4 regions of the Vreelandella arctica genome follow, and region 2 is predicted to be linked to each of the others. Evidence: predicted binding sites of a transcription regulator. Region 2 holds the regulator's gene; each other region holds the start of a gene.
The links. Region 2 encodes LexA, which represses DNA repair genes until DNA is damaged. Its sites were predicted from a motif close to TACTGTNTANNTANACAGTA; they were not measured.
Positions count from the first base shown of each region.

Region 1 (4,214 bases), on a different contig from region 2:
TCGCCCACATCGCTCAACGTCTCGCGCAGCGACATGTAGGCGGCATCTAGGCTTAGCAACGCCACGCCTGCATGGCGGTTTTGGACAATCTCTCGTTGGCGCAGCGGACGATTCAGCCAGCGTTTGAGTAGCCGCGAGCCCATGGCGGTGGTGCAGGTGTCCAGCACGCTCGCCAGGGTGTTGTCGCTATTGCCACCCAGGTTAATGTCGATTTCCAGATTACGTCGGCTGGCGGCGTCGATCACTACTGCATCGTCGCGATTCTCAACGCTAATCGCGGTCACGTGGGGCAAGCGCGAGCGCTGAGTGTCGCGGGCGTAATCAATCAGCACCCCGGCGGCAATCAGTGCAGTGGTCAAGTGCGCGCAGCCAAAGCCGCGTAAATCCTGCACTTCAAACTGATCGCACAGGCTGCGGGTGGCGCTCTCCAAATCAAACAGCCACTCGCCCTGGCGACGCAGGCTGCGCTTTTGCGACCAGGCATCGGGTAGCGTCAGGCTTTCGGGCACCAGCAACTCAGCAGGGGAGAGGCGAGTAAGCTCGGCGAGCATTTCGGCTTCGCTCTCCACTTCCAATACATTGAAGCGGCCGCTAGAGAGTTCTAGCCAGGCAAGGCCCCAGCTATCTTTACCGGGGGAGACCGATACCAGTACGTTGTCGCGGCGGGCATCGAGCAGCGCTTCATCGTGGAGCGTGCCGGGGGTAACGATACGTACTACTTGGCGGTCAACGGGCCCTTTGCTGGTCGCGGGGTCGCCTATCTGTTCGCAGATCGCTACCGATTCACCGCCAGCGACCAGACGCGCCAAATAGCCTTCAGCGCTATGGTAAGGTACACCCGCCATCGGGATCGGCTTCCCCCCCGACTGGCCGCGCTGGGTAAGGGTAATGTCCAGCAGTGCGGCGGCGCGCTTGGCGTCGTCGAAAAACAGCTCGTAAAAATCCCCCATTCGGTAAAACAGCAGAACCTCGGGGTGTTCGCGTTTGATCTTTAAATACTGCGTGATCATTGGCGTGTTAGGGGGAATGGCCTGTGACATGGGCGTCCTGATTGAGCAATTTCTTTGAGAAAGCTAAACACAGTATTCTACGCTGAACAGACGACTCACTTGAAGGAGCGACCATAGTGCCCAGCGTATCTAGCCTGAAAAATCTTGATTTGACGCTGCTAGCTCAGCGGCTAGGGCGGCTTTGTCAGCAGTTGAAGGTGGAAGTGACCGCCGCTGAATCCTGCACGGGCGGTGGTATTGCCAGTGCGATTACCAGCACGGGGGGTAGCTCTGCTTACTTTACAACGGGCTATGTGACCTATGCGAACGCGGCTAAGACCCGCCTGCTCGGCGTGCCAGACGCTATACTGGCAGAACACGGGGCGGTGAGCGAAGAAGTAGTGAAAGCGATGGTGCAAGGCGCCTGCCGGGATAGCGGTGCGGGCTTGGGCGTTGCCGTTAGTGGGGTGGCCGGGCCGGATGGTGGTAGTGCTGAAAAGCCGGTGGGTACCGTTTGGCTCGCCTGGGGTGATACCGCTGAGCAGCAAGCCGAGTGTTTCCACTTCCCTGGGGATCGCCAAGCAGTGCGCGAGCAGGCAGTGCGGCAGGCGCTGGCAGGGCTGGTGGCACGCCTGGATGCGCGGGTGAAGGCAGGCAAGCAGGGGTAGGGGTAGGAAAATAGTTAAGAGAAAGCGTGATCAAGGATTTGTTTACGGCACAATCTTTGGCATACTACTGGGTAATTATACAGCTTGTTATGAGGAATCTCTGAATGGCTCAGGATGACAACCGCACAAAAGCGCTAAACGCTGCACTCACCCAAATCGACCGTCAGTTCGGCAAGGGCACCGTCATGCGTCTAGGTGACGCACCGCGTGTGGTCATGCCGTCGGTTTCCACGGGTTCGTTGGGTCTGGATATCGCACTTGGCATCGGCGGGCTGCCGTTTGGCCGCGTAGCTGAAATTTTTGGTCCGGAGTCCTCGGGTAAGACAACGCTGACCCTTTCGGTGATTGCGCAAGCGCAAAAGCAAGGCAAAGTGTGTGCGTTCGTGGATGCCGAGCACGCTCTGGATCCAAGCTATGCCGAAAAGCTAGGCGTCAACCTGGATGATCTACTGATTTCCCAGCCGGACACTGGCGAGCAGGCGTTAGAAATTACCGATATGCTGGTGCGTTCCGGCGGTGTTGACGTGATTGTTATCGACTCTGTCGCTGCGTTGACCCCGCGCGCTGAAATCGAAGGCGAAATGGGCGATACCCATGTTGGCCTACAGGCACGTTTGATGTCTCAGGCGCTACGTAAAATTACCGGTAATATCAAAAACGCCAACTGCCTGGTGATCTTCATCAACCAGATCCGCATGAAGATCGGCGTGATGTTTGGTTCACCCGAAACCACCACCGGCGGTAACGCGCTTAAGTTCTACGCCAGTGTGCGTCTGGATATTCGCCGCACCGGCTCGGTGAAAGTAGGCGATGAAGTCACCGGTAACGAAACCCGCGTGAAAGTAGTCAAAAACAAGGTGGCACCGCCATTCCGCCAAGCTGAATTCCAGATTCTTTACGGCAAGGGTATCTACCACGCTGGCGAGGTTATTGACCTGGGCGTGCAGTGCAATCTGGTCGATAAAGCCGGTGCTTGGTACAGCTATAAAGGCAAGAAAATCGGCCAGGGTAAAGCAAACTCCGCGCTTTATCTGGAAGAGCACCCAGACATTATGCTCGAAATCGAAACGCAGATTCGTGAGCAGCTCTTGGCCAAGCCTGATCCTAAAAAGGAGAAGGAAGGTGCCCCTGCCGAAGCAGCGGCTGAAGTGGATGCCAACGATGACGATCTGCTCTAAGTCTTTTCTAACCGAGACAATCTAATGGCCTTTATGTCTCAGCGCGATGCCACTCCCCGTGACATCGCGATTGGCTTACTGGCTCGGCGCGAATACTCTCGCGCCGAACTAGCCCAGCGCTTAAAGAAAAAAGCCTTCGACGATACCGCTATTGACGAGTGTTTAGACGCTCTGGCCGAACAGGGCTTGCAATCTGATGCGCGTTTTGCAGCTAGTTTCGTACGCTCGCGCATTCTGCGCGGCCAGGGTGTTATTCGTATTAAAGGTGAATTGCGCCAACGCGGCGTCGACCAGGAAACCCTTAACGCTGCTTTTGAAGAGGTGGAGGAGGGGGAGCAGATTGACTGGTTCGAGCTAGCCCGGGAAACACTGACGCGGCGCTTTGATAGCCCCGGCGAAACACCTAAAGAGCGCGCTCGACGCGAGCGCTTTCTGGCTAGTCGTGGCTTCGATTTTGAGCAAATCCGCTATGCGCTTTCCTGTCTGTAATACATTTTCTCTATCTCTGTAATACTTTTCCCCTGCCTATAAAACGCCTGCTCTTACTTTTCTAATAGCGCTCTCATACGCTTTTCTAGCTATTTGTTTGCCTCTCTGCCACTAAGTGCGGCTTTAGTCGTTTGACAACTGCGCTATAATGGCCTCTTTGCGACCCCTGAGGGTAGCGTCGACAGCGCCCTGGGACACCACGCTTTCTTGTTACGGATACCCTATGAAAAGCGCAGAAATTAGACAGGCCTTTCTCACCTTCTTTGAAGAGCAGGGGCATACGATTGTACCCACCAGCTCTTTAGTGCCGGGCAATGACCCGACGCTGCTGTTTACCAATGCCGGCATGGTGCCTTTCAAAGATGTATTTCTGGGTCGCGACCCACGCCCCTACGTGCGTGCAACATCTGCGCAGCGCTGCGTACGCGCAGGCGGTAAGCATAATGATTTAGACAATGTCGGCTATACCGCACGTCACCACACGTTTTTTGAAATGCTGGGTAACTTCAGTTTTGGCGACTACTTCAAGCACGACGCCATACGCTTTGCCTGGGTATTTCTGACCGAAACGCTGGGTCTGCCTAAAGAGAAACTGTGGGTAACGGTACATGTTAGCGATGACGAAGCTGAACGTATCTGGAAAGACGAGATCGGTATTGACCCCGAGCGCTTTTCCAAATTAGACGAAGATAACTTCTGGCAGATGGGCGACACCGGTCCTTGTGGCCCGAGTTCGGAAATCTTTTTTGACCACGGTCCAGAGGTATGGGGCGGCCCTCCCGGTAGCCCGGAAGAAGATGGCGACCGCTACATCGAAATCTGGAACCTGGTGTTCATGCAGTTTGATCGTGATAGCCAAGGTACGCTCAACCCGCTACCCAAGCCCTCTA
Region 1 covers NZ_JBANSN010000022.1:53,893-58,106, forward strand. Annotated here, with positions in the region: gene mutS (DNA mismatch repair protein MutS) at 1-1,040, opposite strand, end outside; gene V8L70_RS16870 (CinA family protein) at 1,124-1,657, shown strand; gene recA (recombinase RecA) at 1,762-2,835, shown strand; gene V8L70_RS16880 (regulatory protein RecX) at 2,860-3,324, shown strand; gene alaS (alanine--tRNA ligase) at 3,548-4,214, shown strand, end outside.
Region 1: a site for LexA is predicted at 1,723-1,742, ahead of recA (recombinase RecA). Genes of this name have one in related genera too.

Region 2 (4,214 bases):
CGTTGTTTAATCACTTCTAGCGGGCGGTCATCCACCGGCAGCGCAACGTGAGAGTCTGCCGCAACTCCGCCGTGACCGGGGAAGTGCTTCCCGACAGCGGCCATACCAGCCTCATGGAGCCCTTGAATAAAGGCGCTGCCGAGCTGCGCCACATGCTGGGGATCGCGGCTAAAACTTCGGTCTCCAATAACACTTGAGATGCCGCTTTCGACATCCAGTACCGGAGCAAAGCTAAGATCCAAACCGCAGGCGGCCATTTCCATGCCCAATAGCCAGCCAGCATCTTTTGCGAGCGCAAGACCATCATCGGGGTTGGCGCTATAACACTCACCAATGCGAGCCATGGCAGGAAGACGCGTCATCCCTTCTTTAATACGCTGAACGCGGCCACCCTCTTGATCAACGGCAAGCAATAAGTCCGCACGCACACGTCGAATATCGCTGCAGAGCTGGCGTACTTGGTAGCCGTTCTGGACATTGCGGGCAAACAGAATAACGCCCCCTACCACCGGTTCTAGCAGCAAGCGCTTTTCTGCGGCCGTTAATTTCGGGCCTTCAAGGTCGAGCATGACCGGGCCTAACGGTTGAGTCATCGTGATAGGTCCATTAAAAAAGAGGCGGTGATTCTAGACGATCGTCTAGCGGTGTCAAAACAGATTAGTCAAACGACTGACGACCGCCGTGCAACCAAACGGGGGTACCTGGTAACGCTAACGAAAAGATATAGAGCAAATCACTATTGCGTAAACGAATACAGCCGTGGGATGCAGCAACGCCCATGGGCTGATCAGGGGGCGTACCATGAAGATAAATATAGCGACGCTGTGAATCGACCTGACCACCACGGTTCACGCCTTTTTCTAGTCCGCATAGCCACAGGATGCGGGTCAAAATCCAATCCCGCTTCGGATATGCTTCAGCTAGCGCAGGAGAAAATGCCTCCCCCGTCCAGCGACGACCCCGAAATACCGCATTATCAGGCATCCCGTTGCCGATCGCGGCTCTTATATAGTGCCAACCATGGGGTGTTTTGCCACTGCCGTTGTGCTCACCAACGCCCGCGAGGCCAGACGATATCTCACACTCATGCAGCACCTTCGGCCCTCGCCAACAGCGTAGCTGCTGCTGTGTGGTATCGATTTCCAACCAGATGTCCTCTACAGGGGGAAGCTCAGCGAGCTTGGGCGTTCGCATATTTTCCTTCTTCAAGTGCTGGGGGCAACGGTGCATTCATGGCAGCCACCACTACTGGGCGCAACCGCCTAACCAAATCCCGCACGGTGACCTGCTCTTGATAATCCTTTTCAGCGATATCGCGCAGTGCATCAAGGCCTGAAAGCGTAAAAATCACCGTACCAAGCATAAAGTGTAGCCGCCAAAAGCGTTCCGCGTCAGGCAAGTCGGGCGTGGCTTGACGCACTAACTCGGTGAAACGGGTAAACACATCACCATACTCTTGCTGAATATGACGCCTAAGATGCCCCTGCGCTTGGCTATAGGCAAGGCCCAGCAAGCGCATAAACACCTTTAAACTGTTGCGCTCAGCAGGCACTGCCAGCACGGTGGTCGCCATGGTTTCGAGTAGCGTTTCCAACGGAATAACGCGCCCTGCATGCTGGGCTTCAAGTTCATCAAGCGCAGTATGAAAACGCTGGGTGAACGGGTCCAGATAGCGTGAAAACACGGCCTGAATTAAGGCTTTTTTGGAACCAAAATGGTAATTCACCGCCGCTAAATTGACGCGCGCTTTGCTAGTGATGTTGCGCAGCGATGTTTCAGCAAAACCTCGCTCAGCAAACAGCACTTCAGCGGTGTCGAGTATTCGAGTTACCGTATCAGATTGAGCCATGCCGCTCTCCGGGGAAACGAGTGTTTAAAACATAGCAAAATACTATGCCATATCGCTGGTGGGCTCAACGCTTGATTTTCTGATGAAATATGGCTGTCTATATGAGTAGAAGCTTAGTTTAAAACGATTAGGAAAAATTCGGGGGCCTTTCTAGAGAGGGGGTTGACAAGACATGTACTGGACAGAGGAACATACTGTATACTTAACCACTTATCGATTAAGTCGACTTTTAATTTGTTACTGTCTATTCACTATTTTTGGAGTCTGGTATGTCGCGTCCGCTAACCGCTCGCCAACAGCACGTATTTGATTTTATTGTTAAGACCATGGGCGAATTTGGCTACCCTCCGACCCGTGCTGAAATTGCGAAAGCACTGGGGTTCCGCTCACCTAACGCCGCGGAAGAGCACCTGCGCGCGCTCGAGCGTAAAGGCGCTATTCGCATTATTCGCAATACTTCACGCGGTATTCGCCTACCCAATCAAGAGCCCCAGGAGTTAGTAGACAGCACCGCAAGTGCGTTGCCAGCTGCCAATATTGAAGCCTCGCCTGCTGGGCTGCCTGTGATTGGCGAAGTAGCCGCCGGGAGCCCTATCCTAGCGGCTGAGCATATTGACCGTTACTGCCCTCTGCCAGCCGAGTACTTCACTCCTAAAGCCGATTATCTGCTGCGTGTGCGGGGCCTTTCGATGAAGGATATTGGTATTTTAGAAGGTGATTTATTGGCAGTTCACCGTACCGAGCGGGTGCGCGATGGCCAGATTGTCGTTGCGCGCCTGGATGATGAAGTAACCGTTAAGCGCTTCAAACGCCAGGGCCACCAAGTAACGCTATTTGCGGAAAATGCAGACTTTGCGCCCATTGAAATCGACCTGCGTTCACAGTCACTCGATATCGAAGGTGTCGGCGTTGGCGTTATTCGTGGCGGTAATGGCCAGGCACTGGGCTAACCACCGTCGCTACTGCATGTCGATATAGCGGTGGTCATTAAAGGTGGCCACCCAATTAGGATGATAGACCAGCAGAATACTCAGCAGCATCCCGGTAATAAACGCCTCTGAAGGCATTAGTAGAGGTAAGAAGCGAGCATACTCCTGGGCAAGATAGATAGCGTTAGGGTCTGTACCTGCCACGATGATCAGCAGCACGGCAGCCAGCCCTGCCCCTAATGTTGCCAACGCCGCCCCAAAAAATCCGCAGGCAAATAGAAACACCATCAGGTTATCCGGCAGGCGGCGATCTACCAGCCGCCACACTGTGCCAATAATGGCAGCCGGAACAATGCCCGTTACCAGTACATTCGCCCCCAGTAGCGTCCACTCATTGCGGCCGATAATTACCATTGCCACATTAATGAGTATATTGCTGATCAGCGCTAATGGCGCTTTAAACACGAGTGTCATCAATACCGTAAAGACGAGATGCAGCGTTAGCCAGTCGACCGCCTGAGCGCGTAGCTGCCACATCAGCGCCACTGCCAGCGTTGCGCCTAACCAACGGTGCTGAAGAGCAGTGTCTTCCAGTAGCACTTGCCAGGGCCGCCGCCAAAGAGCCCACACCACTACGCCTAACGAGAGTAGCGAGGTGAATATCAGCGCCCAGGGCGCCAGTACACTTTGTGCGAACGACATAGCGGCTTCTCACATTATCGAGCGTTAGCTAAACACCACGGTCTTGTTGCCATGCACTAAAACCCGATCCTCAAGATGCCAGCGTAAACCGCGTGCGAGAACGGCTTTTTCAACATCACGCCCAAAGCGGACTAGATCGGTTGGGGTATGGCAGTGGCTAACGCGATGAATATCCTGTTCGATAATCGGGCCCGCGTCGAGTTCCTCGGTAACATAGTGGCAGGTGGCGCCAATCAGCTTCACTCCGCGCTGATATGCCTGGTGGTAGGGCTTAGCCCCAGCGAAAGAGGGTAAAAAACTGTGATGAATATTAATCACCCGCCCTGCATAGCGTGCGCACAGGTCAGGCGGCAGAATTTGCATATAACGCGCCAGCACGACGCAATCAGCACGTGCACTATCGATTTCTGCTTGCACCTTGGCAAATGACACTTGCTTGTTATCGGGGTCGACTGGCACATAGTGATAAGGAATGCCGTACCATTCGGTCAATGAACGCATATCGTCATGGTTGGAAATGACGCCAACAATATCGCAATCCAACTCACCCGCCTGCCAGCGATAAAGCAAATCTACCAAGCAGTGTGACTCTCTAGAGACCATCAATACCACCCGGCGGCGCTGCTGTGTATCCACCAATGACCACTGCATATCGAATTCGATTGCCACCGGCTCGAACGCTGCACGTAGCGCTTCTACCGACATCCCCACTGAATCCGCCAAGATTTCGTAAC
Region 2 covers NZ_JBANSN010000032.1:5,171-9,384, reverse strand. Annotated here, with positions in the region: gene nagZ (beta-N-acetylhexosaminidase) at 1-593, opposite strand, end outside; gene V8L70_RS19250 (L,D-transpeptidase) at 658-1,194, opposite strand; gene V8L70_RS19245 (TetR/AcrR family transcriptional regulator) at 1,172-1,849, opposite strand; gene lexA (transcriptional repressor LexA) at 2,119-2,799, shown strand; gene V8L70_RS19235 (energy-coupling factor ABC transporter permease) at 2,809-3,480, opposite strand; gene purU (formyltetrahydrofolate deformylase) at 3,505-4,214, opposite strand, start outside.

Region 3 (4,214 bases), on a different contig from region 2:
AATCACCACCCAAGAGAGGATCGACCCCACCAACAGTAGCAACATAACCAGCTGCACCACGGTGCTGGCATTCATTATTAAGTGGGGAATGGACATGGTGTTATCGTTCACAGGTGCCCTCATCAATCTATTAGGGTCGGTATTGCCGACGCAGTGAATGACCTCTTGGTTAAGAGGCCCGGATCAAACTATTAAGCGATTCTGGCCATGCTTTAGGTCGCATACGCTCGACGCTCAAGCAGGCTATCTCGACTGTCGCTGAGCAGAGGAGTTCCTCATTACGCCAAACTTGCTGTTCAAATGTCATTCGACAGCGACCAATGTCGGTGACATGAGTACTAATCTCCAGCATGTCATCGAGGCAAGCCGGTTTCGCATAGTGACAGGCCAAGCGGTATACCACTAGCTGCGTGCCTTCGTCTAGCAGCGTTTGCTGATTTAGGTCCAATTGGCGTAGCCATTCGCTACGCGCCCGTTCCATAAACTTCAAGTAGTTAACGTAGTAGACAATGCCGCCTGCGTCAGTATCTTCCATATAAACACGCAGCGGCAGGCGATAACTATCGTTAGCCAAATCACTCACGGACGGCGCTCCCCTTCCATGTCGGTCGCCTGCTCGTGGGGCACACGTTCAAAGTGCAGCCACGCTTGGCGGGTCACGACACGCCCGCGTGGTGTACGCATCATTAGGCCCTGTTGAATCAGATAGGGCTCAATCACATCTTCAATGGTGTCACGTTCTTCACTGATAGCAGCGGCGAGCGAGTCAATGCCCACCGGCCCGCCGTCAAATTTGTCGATCATGGCCAGCAGTAACCGTCGATCCATATGATCCAGGCCGTGGTGGTCCACATTGAGCATATTGAGGGCAGCATCGGCTATGGCGACATCGACCACACCGTTGCCTTTCATTTCAGCGTAATCACGCACACGGCGTAATAGCCGATTAGCGATTCGTGGCGTACCGCGGGAACGGCGGGCGATTTCAATCGCGCCGTCGTGGCTAGTTTCAACCCCCAACAGGCGCGCCGAGCGCGAAACAATTTCAGTTAGCTCTTCAAGATTATAAAACTCAAGCCGCTGAACGATGCCAAACCGGTCGCGCAGTGGAGAGGTCAATAAACCTGCCCGCGTCGTCGCCCCCACCAGGGTAAAGCGGGGCAAATCCAGCTTGATAGAGCGCGCAGCCGGACCCTCGCCAATCATGATATCCAGCTGAAAATCTTCCATGGCCGGGTATAGCACTTCTTCGACCACCGGCGAAAGACGATGAATTTCATCGATAAAAAGCACATCGCCAGGCTCAAGATTGGTCAGCATGGCAGCGAGATCCCCCGCCCGCTCCAACACCGGGCCAGAGGTCGACTTCATTCCGACCCCCATCTCGGTGGCAATAATATGCGCAAGTGTCGTTTTACCTAACCCAGGCGGGCCAAATACCAACGTGTGGTCCAGGCTCTCTTCACGCAGCCGTGCGGCGCCAATAAAGATTTCCAACTGCTCGCGGACACGCGGCTGGCCAATATAGTCATCCAGTCGCTTAGGGCGAATTGCGTAATCAATGCGCCCCTCCCCCTGTTCGGGCTCAGCGGCGATCAGCCGATCGTGTTCTAGCATAAGTGCTCTTCTTAATAACGATTACAAAATGACAGCGTCGAATTGACGTTTGCTAATGCGAGCTCGCTTAGCCGCTCATGCGTTGGGTGAGCGCGGCTTTAATCAGTGCTTCGGTGGACTGATTAGGGTCAATGTCGGCGAGCATTTTCGATGCCTCAGTCAGCTTGTACCCCAAGCTGACTAAGGCGGCTTCTGCATCGGCAAGGCTATCACGGGCGGATGCTCGGCCATTAGCGGCCTCTAGAGGCAGTAGTGCGTTACTGCCATCTTCCCACTCGGGGAAGCGGTCACGCATTTCGATAATCAGCCGCTCGGCGGTTTTCTTGCCCACCCCCGGCAGTGTTGTCAACGCCTTGCTGTCATCATCACGCACACAGCGCATAAAGGCGTCTTCATCCATACCTGATAAAATCGCTAACGCCAGCTTGGGCCCCACCCCATTGACTTTGATCAGCGCGCGGAAAAGCGCTCGTTCATGCTCTCTACCAAACCCATATAGCAAATGAGCATCGTCACGAATTGTTAGATGAGTAAATAATGAAACGCTTTCACCGACGGCAGGCAGTGCTACCAGCGTATTCATCGAGGTTTCCAGCTCATAGCCTACACCATGAACGTCGATAACAATCCAGGGAGGTTGCTTTGCCAGTAACTGGCCACTTAGACGTCCAATCATAAAGTCGCTCGCACAGGTGTTGAAATAATAAAACAAGAGGGTGAAAACAGACGTTTACTATAAAGCGACTCTGTACAGGTGACCAGTAGTTCAGCCACACGCAGAGTAACCGTTACAGCCGCCAGCGGCCTGTGGAGCGACGACGGGCCCGCGTTGGCGCGGCGGGTAGGCCATGGCTGCTAAAGACAGAACCACTAAAGGCATGCGTTAACGCAATCGCTAATGCATCCGCGGCATCAGCCTGGGGAGTAGCAGAAAGCTGCAGAATAGCGGTCACCATATGCTGGACTTGCTCTTTGTCCGCGCCGCCCTGGCCTGTCACCGCCTGTTTAATCTGCCGCGCGGCGTACTCGGCAAGGCTCAATCCATGATTGGCCATGCAGACAAGCGCCGCCCCCCGCGCTTGGCCCAGCTTGAGCGCCGAATCAGGGTTTTTGGCCATAAAGACACGCTCAATAGCCACTTGGTTGGGCCGATGCAAACCGACGACTTCGCTAAGACCGGCATAAATCTGTGCCAGTCGTTGTTCTAGCGCCCCTTCCGCCGTGCGAATACAACCACTTGCCACGTAGCAGGGCTTCACACCGACCACGTCGATTACCCCATACCCTGTCACGCGTGACCCTGGGTCAATACCCAGGATACGGACAGGATTAGCAGGCTTTTTCTCATCCATGTCGTCGACACTCGTTGGGGCTTTATACAAAAACACCGACGCCGGAGCGTCGGTGTTAGGCACTTAACCAACCACGTTATTCGGTGGCTGTTTCCGGCTTGGCCTTCTGGCGTAGACGGATGTTTAAATCTTTTAACTGTTCAGGACTGACTTCGCCTGGGGCATTCGTCATTAAGCAAGCAGCGCTTTGGGTTTTCGGGAAGGCGATGACTTCACGAATAGTCTTAGCACCCACCATCAGCATGACGAGGCGGTCCAAACCAAAGGCTAAGCCACCATGGGGCGGCGCGCCGTACTGAAGCGCATCCAGCAAGAAGCCGAATTTTTCTTGAGCTTCTACTTCACCAATGCCGAGGATCTCGAAAACGGTGCTCTGCATGGTTTGGTCGTGGATACGAATAGAGCCGCCGCCCAATTCGGTACCGTTGAGCACCATATCGTAAGCGCGCGAAAGTGCGCTCGCTGGGTCGGCCTTTAGCTCTTCCGGGCTGCAAGAAGGCGCGGTAAAGGGGTGGTGAAGCGGGCTGAGGCGGCCATTGTCGTCAGCTTCAAACATCGGGAAGTCGACTACCCACAGCGGTGCCCATTCCTGAGTGTAGAGCTCAAGGTCAGCGCCCAGTTTGACGCGCAGCGCGCCAATGGCTTCGTTGACGATACGGGTTTTATCTGCACCAAAGAAGATGATATCGCCATCTTCAGCGCCTACCCGATCGAGCAACTCTTCAACGATATTTTCCATGAACTTAACGATCGGCGACTGCAGACCCTCAAGTCCTTTAGCGCGCTCGTTGACCTTGATCCACGCCAAGCCCTTGGCACCGTAGATGCCGACAAACTTGGTGTATTCGTCGATCTCTTTACGCGACAGCTTAGCGCCACCGGGTACTTTCAGCGCCGCTACACGACCATCATCCGCGCTGGCCGGGCCAGAGAAAACTTTGAAATCGACTTGCTGCATCAGATCGTCGACATCAGTCAATTCAAGCGGGATGCGCAGATCCGGCTTATCAGAGCCAAAGCGATCCATTGCTTCCTGCCAAGTCATGCGCGGAAATTCAGGTAGTTCGGCTTTTAACACGTCCTGGAATAGCTGACGAATCATGGATTCAGTAATGCCCATGATATCGCTCTCTTCCACAAACGACGCTTCAATATCAATCTGAGTGAACTCAGGCTGACGGTCGGCGCGCAGATCTTCATCGCGGAAGCACTTTGCGATTTGGTAATAGCGGTCAAAACCGGCCA
Region 3 covers NZ_JBANSN010000004.1:64,158-68,371, forward strand. Annotated here, with positions in the region: gene tolQ (protein TolQ) at 1-111, opposite strand, end outside; gene ybgC (tol-pal system-associated acyl-CoA thioesterase) at 170-583, opposite strand; gene ruvB (Holliday junction branch migration DNA helicase RuvB) at 580-1,617, opposite strand; gene ruvA (Holliday junction branch migration protein RuvA) at 1,685-2,293, opposite strand; gene ruvC (crossover junction endodeoxyribonuclease RuvC) at 2,406-2,969, opposite strand; gene aspS (aspartate--tRNA ligase) at 3,046-4,214, opposite strand, start outside.
Region 3: a site for LexA is predicted at 2,362-2,381, ahead of ruvA (Holliday junction branch migration protein RuvA). Genes of this name have one in related genera too.

Region 4 (4,214 bases), on a different contig from region 2:
GTTCGCTGATACGCCCCTGCTCGTCGAGTAGTGCCATCTGGGTTAGTGTGGTATCGCGTTTCGCCTGTTTCTCGATATGCAAATGCTGGTGTGCCTGGGCTGCCACTTGGGGAAGGTGAGTCACGGTCATGACTTGGCCGTTTTCACCTAGCTTGCGCAGTAATTGACCAACGATTTCTGCGGTCGCGCCCGAAATGCCCACATCCACTTCGTCAAATACTAAGCTAGGCACCGTTGAGTGCGTCGCCGCGACCACTTGAATCGCCAGGCTAATCCGCGACAATTCGCCGCCGGAGGCGACTTTCGTTAGTGGCCGCGCAGGCTGACCGGGGTTAGCGCTGATCAAAAATTGCACACGATCAAGGCCTTCAGGAGAGGGCGCCTCTTTCGCGGTGACCTCTACTTCAAAGCGGGCCTTACCCATGGCTAAAAAGCCCAGCTGTTGCTGCACTTCTTTGCCCAAACGAAGCGCGGCTTTTTGACGGCTCTCGCTGAGTTTTTTCGCTTCCTGGTGATAGCTTTCGCGTAGCTCCACTACTTGTGCACTCAGTGCCTCAAGATCATTCCCTCCCTCTTCTAACTGCGCGACTTCTCGCTGTAGGTCAGCATGCAGGGCGCATAGCTCGTCGGGGGCAACGTGGTGCTTGCGAGCAATTCGATGTACGTCGGTCATGCGCTCTTCCACCCAAGCCAGCCGCTCAGGGTCGAGCTCGGTGGTGCTGGCGAGACGATTGAGCTCGCTGGAAGCCTCTTCCACTTGAATACGGGCATCGCTCAGCATGGCGAGCGTATTGGCCAGCGTGCCTTTGTCGCTACCCGGCAGCGCGCTTAAATGGGCGGAAGCCTGGTTGAGTAGCGAGAGCGCGCCACCTTCATCGCTGGCGCAACAGTCAGCGGCAAACTGTGTCTCACGCAGCGTCTCCTCAGCATGCGCGAGCGTGTGCTGCTCTTCTTCCAGGGTGGCCAGTTCACCTTCTGCTAAACCGAGCTGATCCAGCTCTTCTACCTGATAACGCAGTAGCTGCCGTTTGGCTTCTACTTCGCTGCCTTCTTCGCTTAGCTTTTTCAGCTGCCGACGCGCATGGCGCCACTCGCGAAACGTAATGGCCAGTTGAGCGGTTGCGTCGTTTAGGCTCGCGTAGTCATCGAGTAAGGCAAGGTGGGTCTCCTCACGCATTAAGGCGTGATGGGCGTGCTGACCATGAATCTGGATTAACTGCTCGCCCAGTGATTTCAGGTCTGAAATAGTTGCGGGGTGGCCGTTAATCCACGCTTTGGAGCGGCCGTTGGCGGTCACCACGCGGCGCAGCAAGCACTCCTCAGCAGGGAGTTCCCGCGCCGTTAGCCACTCGACGGCGGCGGGCAGGTGCTGAATGTCGAAACGCGCGGAGAGATCCGTACGCTCGCGGCCATGTCGCACGCTTCCGGCGTCGGCGCGCTCGCCCAGGCAGAGCCCAAGGGCACCTAACAGGATCGATTTGCCCGCGCCAGTTTCCCCGGTAATCGCGGTCATGCCGCCGGTTAGGTCGAGCTCTAGATGGTCAACAATAGCGAAATCTTGAATGGCTAGCTGAGTAAGCATGGCGCCTCCTGAGGCGGTACAGCACAGAAGCTGGATACTTATCCAATAGTTGTTGATTTATACAGTAGTTAATAACTCACTTCAATGCACCTCTTGAGATGGAATTTATGGCCCCCATATAGCGTGCATGATCAGTTAAGGCTAGTAACTAACGGCTTACTTCTTTGCGCGCAGCCCGCGTGGCAGCGCCCTACTTAATAGGAGCACAACATGGCGAAAGAACCGCAAACACCGATGGATGACGAGCTGGCCCGCCACGAGCAAGAAGCGGATGGCGCCGAACAAGCGGAAGAGCAGGCCGCCGAAGAGCGCTTGATGGAAGGCGAGCTGGAAGGATTGATCAATGACGAAGAGTCGTTTGAAGGCAGTGTCGATAATCCTGAAGCAGAAATGCTGGCCGCTCAGGTAGGCGAGCTCGAGCAGAGCTTGGCCGAGGCCAAGGATCAAGCCCTGCGCGCCGCTGCGGAAGCGCAAAACGTGCGTCGCCGTGCTGAGCAAGAAGCCGAGAAAGCGCGCAAGTTTGCCCTAGAGAAGTTCGTTAAAGAACTGCTGCCGGTCGTTGATAGCTTGGAGAAAGCGCTTGAGACCATGGAAGAGGGAGCCTCGGAGATCCACCGCGAAGGCGTTTCCATGACCTTGAAAATGCAATTGGATGTACTCAACAAGTTCGGCGTGGAAAGCATTGAGCCCCACGGCGAGCCTTTCGACCCTCAAGTGCATGAAGCCATGACCATGGTGCCTAACCCGGATCTTGATCCCAACACCGTGATGGACGTTATGCAAAAAGGCTATTTACTCAATGGACGCTTGGTGCGCCCGGCCATGGTCGTAGTGAGCCAAAAAGCCAATTAAGCAAATGGCTGCGTAGGGTAAGAAAGCAGGGTGTGAAAAAAAGCCCTTGAAAAGTCAGCGGCGGCCCCCAAATAAAGGGCAACCCCGCGGGGAAACCCGCAGACAAGCTTTAAAAGCTAAATTTCAGTTTTGTAACAACCGAATTCGAGGTTATTGCTATGGGACGTATAATTGGTATCGACCTGGGCACCACTAACTCTTGTGTGGCCGTGCTCGATGGTGACAGCGCTAAAGTTATTGAAAACGCCGAAGGCGGCCGTACAACGCCTTCTATCATCGCTTATACAGACGATGGCGAAACGCTGGTCGGTCAGGCGGCTAAACGCCAAGCGGTGACTAACCCAGAAAACACGCTGTACGCCATCAAGCGCCTTATTGGCCGTCGCTTTAAAGACGACGTTGTCCAAAAAGATATCAAAATGGTGCCGTACAAGATCACCGAAGCAGATAACGGTGATGCCTGGGTTGAAGTAAAAGGCAAAAAAATGGCACCGCCGCAGGTTAGCGCGGAAGTGTTGAAGAAAATGAAGAAGACCGCCGAAGACTACTTGGGCGAAACGGTCACTGAAGCGGTTATTACCGTGCCGGCCTACTTCAACGACAGCCAGCGTCAGGCGACCAAAGATGCCGGCCGCATCGCCGGTCTAGACGTTAAGCGCATTATTAACGAGCCGACCGCTGCCGCACTGGCCTACGGTATGGACAAATCGCGCGGCGACAAAACCATCGCGGTCTATGACCTGGGTGGCGGTACTTTCGATATCTCGATCATCGAAATTGCCGATGTTGACGGCGAAACCCAGTTTGAAGTGTTGGCCACCAACGGTGACACCTTCCTGGGCGGCGAAGATTTCGACTTGGCGCTGATCAACTACCTGGTTGACCAGTTCAAGGCTGACAGCGGTATTGACCTGTCTGGCGACAATCTGGCCATGCAGCGTCTGAAAGAAGCCGCTGAGAAAGCCAAAATTGAGCTTTCCAGCGCTCAGCAGACTGACGTGAACCTGCCTTACATCACCGCCGACAACACTGGCCCGAAACACCTTAACGTTAAGGTGACACGCGCCAAGCTGGAGTCGCTGGTAGAAGATCTGGTTCAGCGTTCACTCGAGCCGTGCAAAATGGCACTGAAAGATGCTGGCTTGTCTGCGTCTGAAATCGACGAAGTGATCCTGGTCGGTGGCCAGACACGTATGCCGATGGTGCAGAAGAAAGCCGCTGACTTCTTCGGTAAAGAAGCACGCAAAGACGTTAACCCGGACGAAGCGGTTGCCGTTGGTGCCGCGATTCAGGGCGGCGTACTCGGTGGCGACGTTAAAGACGTGCTGCTGCTCGACGTTACTCCGCTAACTCTGGGTATCGAAACCCTGGGTGGCGTGATGACGCCGCTGATCGAAAAGAACACCACCATCCCGACCAAGAAGACACAAACCTTCTCAACGGCGGATGACAACCAGACGGCCGTAACCATTCACGCCGTACAGGGTGAGCGTAAGCAAGTGTCGCAGAATAAGTCGCTGGGTCGTTTTGATCTTGCTGACATTCCGCCTGCACCGCGCGGTGTACCGCAGATCGAAGTCGCCTTCGACTTGGATGCCAACGGCATTCTGAACGTATCGGCGAAAGACAAGGCCACTGGTAAAGAGCAGTCGATTGTCATCAAGGCGTCTAGCGGCCTGTCCGAGGAAGAAGTCGAGCAGATGGTGCGCGATGCCGAAGCTCACGCCGAAGAAGATAAGAAGTTCGAAGAGCTGGTGCAGCTGCGTAACCAAGCTGACGG
Region 4 covers NZ_JBANSN010000006.1:55,637-59,850, reverse strand. Annotated here, with positions in the region: gene recN (DNA repair protein RecN) at 1-1,582, opposite strand, end outside; gene grpE (nucleotide exchange factor GrpE) at 1,793-2,434, shown strand; gene dnaK (molecular chaperone DnaK) at 2,593-4,214, shown strand, end outside.
Region 4: a site for LexA is predicted at 1,630-1,649, ahead of recN (DNA repair protein RecN). Genes of this name have one in related genera too.